DNA from 4 places in the Klebsiella sp. PK18 genome. Region 2 is predicted to be linked to each of the others. Evidence: predicted binding sites of a transcription regulator. Region 2 holds the regulator's gene; each other region holds the start of a gene.
What was found. Region 2 encodes Fur, which represses iron uptake genes when iron is present. Its sites were predicted from a motif close to ATAATAATGAGAACNACTATCAA; they were not measured.
Positions count from the first base shown of each region.

Region 1: the regulator Fur is predicted to act here: its motif matches at 1,310-1,332, upstream of fes (enterochelin esterase).
Region 3: the regulator Fur is predicted to act here: its motif matches at 1,126-1,148, upstream of AC3EMD_RS25770 (TonB-dependent siderophore receptor).
Region 4: the regulator Fur is predicted to act here: its motif matches at 1,146-1,168, upstream of exbB (tol-pal system-associated acyl-CoA thioesterase).

Region 1 covers NZ_CM173493.1:4,015,234-4,017,437, forward strand. Annotated here, with positions in the region: gene AC3EMD_RS19590 (MbtH family protein) at 1-13, opposite strand, end outside; gene fes (enterochelin esterase) at 62-1,249, opposite strand; gene fepA (siderophore enterobactin receptor FepA) at 1,509-2,204, shown strand, end outside.
Region 2 covers NZ_CM173493.1:3,899,133-3,901,336, forward strand. Annotated here, with positions in the region: gene ybfE (LexA regulated protein) at 1-26, shown strand, start outside; gene fldA (flavodoxin FldA) at 178-708, shown strand; gene fur (ferric iron uptake transcriptional regulator) at 1,000-1,452, shown strand; gene tcuR (tricarballylate utilization LysR family transcriptional regulator TcuR) at 1,580-2,204, shown strand, end outside.
Region 3 covers NZ_CM173493.1:5,260,581-5,262,784, forward strand. Annotated here, with positions in the region: gene AC3EMD_RS25770 (TonB-dependent siderophore receptor) at 1-862, opposite strand, end outside; gene AC3EMD_RS25775 (MltF family protein) at 1,451-2,204, shown strand, end outside.
Region 4 covers NZ_CM173493.1:732,263-734,466, forward strand. Annotated here, with positions in the region: gene metC (cystathionine beta-lyase) at 1-979, opposite strand, end outside; gene exbB (tol-pal system-associated acyl-CoA thioesterase) at 1,230-1,961, shown strand; gene exbD (TonB system transport protein ExbD) at 1,968-2,204, shown strand, end outside.

The DNA of each region.
Region 1 (2,204 bases), 120 kb from region 2:
TACTGAATTGCATATCAAACTCCTGTCGTAAAGCGCGGTGCTAAGGGTGCGACAGCAGAGGCTACCAGAGCTGGATAAGCCCTGCCGTCAGCCCGCCGCGCCAGCAAAGCGCATCATGCCCGCCGTCAACCTGACGCCAGAAAATCGTCTGCTGTGTCGTAGTGAGTTGCGCCAACAGCGCCTGGTTGGCGCGAAAAATAATCGGTTCACGCTGGCCCGCTTCCAGCCAGATGCGCAGCCCGGCCGCGGACACCTCACCCTGGCGAAGCTGTTCGCCGATAAAGCCCGTCCCGCAGCCATCGCGATGCGGCCACCAGTACGAGCCTGACTGGCTGAGTACGCAGCCAAAGCGCTGCGGCCAGTTGAGGGCGGCGAACATCGCCGCCAGGCCGCCGAAGCTTTGCCCGGCCACCACTGTCCGCTCCGGGCGGTCGCTGAACGGGGCATGGCCGCGGATCAGCGGCAGGAGCTCCTCCTGCACCGCCAGCCAGAAATCGCGGTGACAGGGCAGCTCAACCCCGCGGCGCTGGTTGTCGATCGCATCGATCAGCAGGTAGACCGCCGGCGGCAGACTCCCCTCGTTGGTCAGCGCGGCCAGCGGCGACCACACCGGCATGCTCTCGGCCCAGAACTGGCCGTCGAGCAGGATCGCCAGGGGCCGCGTTTGCGGGTCGACGGCCTCGCCGGTGGTGTAGATCCAGACCCGGCGATGGTTGCCCAGACGCGCGCTGCGCCACTCAAGGCATCGGGCGGGAGGATGCGCCTCATTAAACTGGTCCCAGCCGGGCTGCGCGGGCGCCTGCGGCATCTCCAGGGCCGACACGCCATGGCCGCGTCCGCCCTGCCAGCTGTGCGGGTTCAGCGGATCGGCTATCGCCCGCGGCAGCAGTTTGCGCCAGCCTTCGCGCAGCAGCGCGCGGTCGGGCGCGTCAGCGCTGAACACCTCAGGGGAAAAATCATCGTCACGGTCGGAGGGAATAAAACAGTAGCTACCGCGCCAGGTCGGCGACAGGGTGGTTCGCCAGGACCAGGCGTCGGTCCCGGGCAGACGCGTCAGCGATTGCGGCCGCGCATTCTGATGGTGGTCGGTCACCCCGGTGATATAGAGCCATACCCGACGGCGCGGAGAGTGCGTTTCATCCCCCGCCGGATCCCGCCACCAGAACGTCACCTCGATGGCGTCATCCACTGCGCGGCACTGCGGCCCCTGCAGGGTTTGCCACCACTCCTCGCTTCCTGTCCTTAACATTCTGTCATTAACCCTATGTATAGCGTGACTTTTTTAATTAATTGTAATTCTTTATTGATAATATTATTGATAACTATTTGCATTTGCAATAGCGTATTAGCGCGCCGTGGGAAGCGCGTCTTTCACAAAACATGTCGAAGAGAGCTTATTCAGTTAGCGACGGAGTGCCTTTGCCCTCTTCCGGCAACATTTATGCCGCCTCCCCTCCCGGTGGGAAGGGGCGTTTGGGGAACGTGGCGACTAAAGAGCAGGAATAACAATGAATAACAGGATCAAATCCCTGGCCTTGCTGGTCAATCTGGGAATTTACGGGGTTGCTTTTCCGTTAAGCGCAGCGGAAACCGCCACCGACGATAAAAACAGCGCTGCTGAAGAGACCATGGTGGTCACCGCCGCCGAGCAGAATCTGCAGGCGCCGGGCGTCTCCACCATCACCGCCGATGAGATCCGCAAACGCCCGCCGGCGCGCGACGTCTCGGAGATCATTCGCACCATGCCGGGGGTCAACCTGACCGGCAACTCCACCAGCGGCCAGCGCGGCAATAACCGCCAGATTGATATCCGCGGCATGGGTCCGGAAAACACCCTGATCCTGATCGATGGCAAGCCGGTCACCAGCCGCAATTCCGTGCGCCTTGGCTGGCGCGGCGAGCGCGACACCCGCGGCGACACCAGCTGGGTGCCGCCGGAGATGATCGAACGCATCGAAGTAATTCGCGGCCCGGCCGCCGCCCGCTACGGCAACGGCGCCGCCGGCGGGGTGGTGAATATCATCACCAAAAAAACCGGCGATGAGTGGCACGGCTCATGGAACACCTATATGAACGCCCCGGAGCACAAGGATGAAGGCTCCACCAAACGCACTAACTTCAGCCTCAGCGGCCCGCTGGGCGGCGATTTCAGCTTCCGTCTGTTCGGTAACCTCGACAAAACGCAGGCCGACGCCTGGGATATC
Region 2 (2,204 bases):
CCCTGCACAGCCAGGGAAAAGTCTAACTTTCCGCGAAAAATCCGCATTCGTGTAGCAGAGTGTGCAGTCGGGCGTGATTGCTGTTTCCGCGCCCTTGCCTGTTCTGCTATGATTGCCGTTATCTATGGGCATCGCGTCCCTACCACATCATTTAAGTTTCAAGAGGTTATTTTACTCATGGCAATCATCGGCATCTTTTTTGGCAGCGACACCGGCAACACCGAAAATATTGCAAAAATGATTCAAAAGCAGCTTGGTAAAGATGTTGCTGATGTTCACGACATTGCCAAAAGCAGCAAAGAAGACCTGGAAGCCCACGACATTCTGCTGCTCGGTATCCCGACCTGGTACTACGGCGAAGCGCAGTGTGACTGGGACGACTTCTTCCCGACGCTGGAAGAGATCGACTTCAATGGTAAACTGGTGGCGCTGTTCGGCTGTGGCGACCAGGAAGACTACGCAGAATACTTCTGCGACGCGCTGGGCACCATCCGCGACATCATTGAGCCGCGCGGCGCGACCATCGTCGGTCACTGGCCGACAGCCGGGTATCATTTTGAGGCCTCCAAAGGCCTGGCAGATGACGACCACTTCGTCGGCCTCGCCATTGATGAAGACCGCCAGCCGGAGCTGACCAACGAGCGCGTTGAGAAATGGGTGAAGCAGGTTGCCGAAGAGCTGCACCTCGAAGAAATCAAAAACGCCTGATGATTAAGCGGCGCAATCATTGAGTTGCGTCGCATTAATAGACAAAAGCAATCAAACTAATAGCTACAAGTTTTTAACTTTTAATCACATATCTGTACAATGTCCTCTGATTCTACGAGGCACGTGACGCAGTTTGTAGCTGGTGCCTCGTTTTTGACAGCAAACCAGGCCTGATGCTTGCAGTTTTCATTTACCAGTGGCAGTTCTATAATGAGACGCATTACGTCGGGTTAATTTCTGTATGACTTCCGTTGAAGGAAGTAGATCGTTTAGCAACAGGACAGATTCCGCATGACTGACAACAATACCGCATTAAAGAAGGCTGGCCTGAAAGTCACACTTCCTCGACTGAAAATCCTTGAAGTGCTGCAGGAACCGGATAACCATCATGTCAGTGCGGAAGACTTATATAAACGCCTGATCGACATGGGCGAAGAGATCGGTCTGGCGACCGTTTACCGCGTACTCAACCAGTTTGATGATGCCGGTATCGTGACTCGTCATAATTTTGAAGGCGGTAAATCCGTTTTCGAACTGACCCAGCAGCATCACCACGATCACCTGATTTGCCTCGACTGCGGCAAAGTGATCGAATTCAGCGATGACTCGATCGAATTACGCCAGCGTGAAATTGCCTCCCGCCACGGCATCCGCCTGACCAACCACAGTCTGTATCTGTACGGTCATTGTGCGGAAGGTGATTGCCGCGAGGACGAACACGCCCACGACGCGGTGGAAAAATAATTCCCCGCTTCGCTGAGACTGAAAAGCCAACCTGCCGGTTGGCTTTTTTATGGGCGCCTCTGCTGCCCTTACCGCTCTCGTCCCACAGGTGACCTTCCCGCGTCCCCGTTTTGTCCGGAGAGTTGATATGGAACTTCGCCAGCTACGCTATTTTGTGCGCATTGTTGAAACCGGCAGCATGGGGCGCGCCGCGCTTGATCTTAATATCGGCGTCTCGGCGCTCAGCCAGCAGATCGCACGCCTGGAAAACGAACTGGCCATTCGCCTGCTGCAGCGGACCTCCCGCGGGGTCACGCCCACCAGCGCGGGTCTCGCTTTCTACTCGCAGGCACAGCTGGCGCTGCGCCATGCCGATGATGCCATCCTCGCCGCCCGCGAGGCGCGCCTGTCAGGCCACGTTAGCGTCGGCATGGCCCCCAGCACCGCCTCCGTTCTCGGCGTCCCGTTCATCAATGCGATGCGCGAAAGCTATCCCGACGTGCGCCTGCATTTGGTGGAAAGCCTCTCCGGTAATCTGGAGCGGATGATCAACACCCGCCAGCTCGATTTAGCTATCGTTTTCCAGCAGGAAAAGATCCTGCGCTGGAGCGCCAGACCGGTGCTGGAAGAACGCCTGTTCCTGATTGGCACCCATGCGCTGTTGGCCCCCCTGCAGGAGGACCACATCTCCCCTGACCAGCTCACCTCCCTGCCGTTGATTATGCCAAGCCAGGGCCATGGCCATGGCCTGCGCGGCAGGCTGGAGGCAGTTT
Region 3 (2,204 bases), 1.4 Mb from region 2:
TGTAGCCGGCCTCAAACTCCAGGGCCTGCATCGGGGCGAACTCCCAGCGTAGCTTACTGTGAATATCTTTGTTCACCACCCCTTCACGTCCGGCGGGATAAGAACCGGCGTAGGAACCGGTACGCTCCGCTTCATGCCCGGCGTTAATGTCCTGAGCATCAGCCTGGGTTTTACTCAGATTACCCCAGAGATTGAAGCTGACACTGTCCGACAGTGGACCATTGAGGCTAAAGTTGGTACGTTTCGTCGCCCCTTCTTTACGGTGCTGCGGAGCATTCATATAGGTATTCCACGACCCGTGCCATTCTGGCGTGGTCGGTTTGGTCACGATGTTGACGACCCCGCCCATCGCGCCATTACCATAGCGCGCCGCCGCCGGGCCGCGGATCACATCGATATGATCGATCATCTCCGCTGGCACCCAACTGGTATCGCCGCGGGAGTCACGATCGCCGCGCCAGCCATACCGCACCGAGTTACGGCTGGTCACCGGTTTACCATCGACCAGCACCAGCGTATTCTCGGGCCCCATGCCACGGATATCAATTTGCCGGTTGTTGCCGCGCTGACCACTGGTGGAGTTGCCGGTCAGGTTTACCCCAGGTTGCGTACGAATTAACTCCGATACATCGCGGGCGGGGGGATGTTTGCGAATCTCCTCTGCGGTAATGGTCGACACGCCCGGTGCCTGCAGGTTCTGCCTGGCAGCGGTCACCACCATCGTTTCCTCCTGGTTTTCGGCCGTTGGGGTGCTCTTATCGCGCGTCGATTGTTCTGTCATATTCTCTGCCGCCTGCAGCGGCACGCTACAGGCGAGCAAAGGAATGACGATCCCCAGCGGGAAGTGAGACGTGTATTTCATAGAATATGCCCTGTTTTCTGTTGCTGTCGGGCATAACGCCTTCCCCAATTGAAAAAACAATGGGATAAAATACTCGCCTCTGCGCCTCGCCAGATTTTGGCGTAGGTCAGCCCCTTCCCGATAGTCATGGGAATAAGAAAACAGCATGAGGCATAATAAAATTAAGTGCCCTGTTTCATCATTAGAGAAAAAGCGCTGCGCGCTATTCTTTGATAGCGTAATCCAGACAGCGAATAATAAGAGTAATGTGCTGTGCTACGGTAATAAAAATGAGATTCATTATCAAGATGATAATAATCAATATCGGGGAAAAATAAAATAAACACAAATAATCAAACAGTTACAACAAAACAAATGGAGAAGAATAAAATAAAAATATCATCATCTTTTTCTATTTATCATTAAAAACACACATTTCCGCCATATTATCTCCATAGTTAAAGTAAAGATAAAAGCACATTAATAACAAGCGATAAAATGGGAGAAGACTATTTGTCGGCATCGTTATGTTTTTTACGTCCTTGTCGTGCCCGGCTAACGGCAGCCGTTCTGCTAAAATAACCACATCCCCCTGCGGAGTGTTCCTCCATGAACGCCAACTTGCTATCACGCCTGTTTATCGCCTGGCTCACCTGCCTCGCGGCGCTGTTATTCGCCCCTATCCTTCTTGCGGCGGAGGCGGAAAAAGCGCCGCCAATCGCAACCGAAGACAATACGCTGTCGATCCACATCGACGATATGCTGCAGCCATGGAAAGGCGATCTGCCCGGCATGACCGAGCGGCGCACCATTCGGGTATTAACCACCTACAGCAAGACCTTCTTTTTTATTGATAAAGGCACCCAGCGCGGAGCAACCCACGATATCTTTATGGCGCTGGAAAACGATCTGAATAAGCAGTTGGCGAAGGATAAAAAGCTCAAACAGCGCCACCTGAAGCTGCATATCGTTTTTGTGCCGGTCAGCCGGGATAATCTCTTTATCGCGCTTAATGAAGGTAAAGGCGATATTGCGGCTGCCAATCTGACCATCACGCCCTCGCGGGAAGCCCAGGTCGATTTCGCCCAGCCGCTCTACAGCAACGTGAAAGAATTACTGATCTCCGGGCCGGCATCGCCGAAGATCGACAGCCTGGAGCAGCTCTCCGGCCAAACCGTCTTTGTTCGCCGCTCCTCCAGCTATCACGAGAGTCTGCAGGCGCTGAATGCCCGATTTGCCAGTGAGTCGCGGCCGCCGGTTATCCTGGAGGCAGCGCCGGAAGCGCTGGAGGATGAAGATCTGCTGGAAATGCTCAACGCCGGGCTGATTCCGCTGATCGTCGTCGATCAACACAAAGCCGTTT
Region 4 (2,204 bases), 2.4 Mb from region 2:
ACGCTGCCAGCTCAGCGTCGTTGAGACGCTTGTTGAGCACAAACGAGAACAGCCCGCTGCTGCCGGTAAAATCGCGCTTCCAGAACTCATGGCCTTTACTGCCGGGCAGGGCGGGGTGGTTGACCCGCGCCACCTGCGGATGCTGCGCCAGCCACTCGGCGATGCGCAGGCTGCTTTCATGATGCTGACGCAGGCGCACGCCCAGGGTGCGCAGGCCGCGGCTGGTCATATAGGCGGTATCGGCGTCCAGCATTTGCCCCATCAGATAGGCATTCTCACGCAGCTGCGGCCAGCAGCGCGCGTTCGCCACCGCAGTGCCGACCATGGCGTCGGAATGGCCGATCAGATATTTGGTGCCTGCCTGAATGGAAATATCGATGCCAAAATCCAGCGCTTTGAACAGGATCCCCGCCGCCCAGGTGTTATCGATCATGATAATCGCTTCCGGGGCGACCTGACGCACGGCGGCGACAATCGCTGGCACATCATGCACTTCCATGGTGATGGAGCCAGGCGATTCCAGGAACACCACGCGGGTCTCCGGCCGAATAAGTTGGGCAATATCGGCGCCAATGAGGGGATCGAACCAGCTGGTGGCGACGCCGAGTTTAGCGAGAATTTTGGTACAAAAATCCTGGCTTGGCTCATAGGCGGTATTGGTCATCAGCACATGGTCGCCCTGTTCGACGAACGCCAGGATGGTGTTGGCCACCGCGGCCGCGCCACAGGGGAAGAGGGCGCAGCCGGCGCCGCCTTCCAGCTCGCACATCGCTTCCTGCAGTGAGAAGTGGGTCAGGGTGCCGCGACGCCCGTAGAACAGCTCGCCGTTAGCCCGGTTGCGGGTGGCGTGTTTTTTGGCTTCCACGGTATCGAAAACCAGCGATGACGCGCGCTGGATCACGCTGTTCACTGAGCCCTGGGTATATTTTTTGCTCCGTCCGGCGTTGACCAGCGCGGTATCAAGATGTTTATCAGCCATGTTGATGAACCTGTTTTTATACGTCTGGACGTCTAAACTAGCATGAATCTTCTTTTCTGTACCAGTGCGGCGCCGATACAGGCGAAAATTTTACCAGGCCCGCAGTAAGCCGCTTTTTTACTGCGTGAGCGCAAGGAAAATAAACGTGATTTGCTGCACAGTGTAAATACTAATGAGAACCACTATCAATTCGATGTCGTTTTGATATTATTGTGGGCAGATTTTGTGATTATCGTCGTGGAGATAGAGCGTGGGTAATAATTTGATGCAGGCGGATCTCTCCGTTTGGGGTATGTATCATCATGCCGATATTGTCGTTAAGGTGGTGATGATTGGCCTGATTCTGGCGTCGGTCGTCACCTGGGCCATCTTTTTCGGCAAAGGGGCGGAAATCCTCGCCAGCAAGCGTCGCCTCAAACGTGAACAGCAGCAGCTGGCGGAAGCCCGCTCTCTCGATCAGGCCAGCGATATCGCCAGCGCCTTTGAGGCGAAGAGCCTGACCACCCAGCTTATCAATGAAGCGCAGAACGAACTCGAACTCTCTGCCGGTGCGGAAGACAATGAAGGCATCAAGGAACGCACCGGTTTCCGCCTTGAGCGCCGCGTCGCGGCGGTCGGTCGCCATATGGGGCGCGGCAATGGTTATCTGGCCACCATCGGCGCCATTTCGCCGTTCGTGGGTCTGTTCGGGACCGTCTGGGGCATCATGAACAGCTTTATCGGTATCGCCCAGACGCAGACTACCAACCTTGCGGTGGTAGCGCCGGGCATCGCGGAAGCGCTGCTGGCGACGGCCATCGGCCTGTTCGCCGCCATCCCGGCGGTGGTCATCTATAACATCTTTGCCCGCATGATTGGCAGCTACAAGGCCTCGCTCGGCGACGTCGCCGCTCAGGTGCTGCTGCTGCAAAGTCGCGACCTGGACCTCAGCGCCAGCGGTGTGAAGCCGGTGCGTAGCGCGCAGAAATTACGGGTAGGTTGATCGGCTATGGCGATGCGTCTTAATGAAAATCTGGACGATAACGGCGAAATGCATGAGATCAACGTGACGCCGTTTATCGACGTCATGCTGGTTCTGCTGATTATCTTTATGGTGGCTGCGCCGCTGGCGACGGTTGACGTGAAGGTGAATCTGCCGGCCTCCTCCAGCCAGCCGCAACCGCGACCGGAAAAACCCATTTATCTGTCGGTGAAGGCGGATAAGAGCATGTTCCTCGGCAACGAC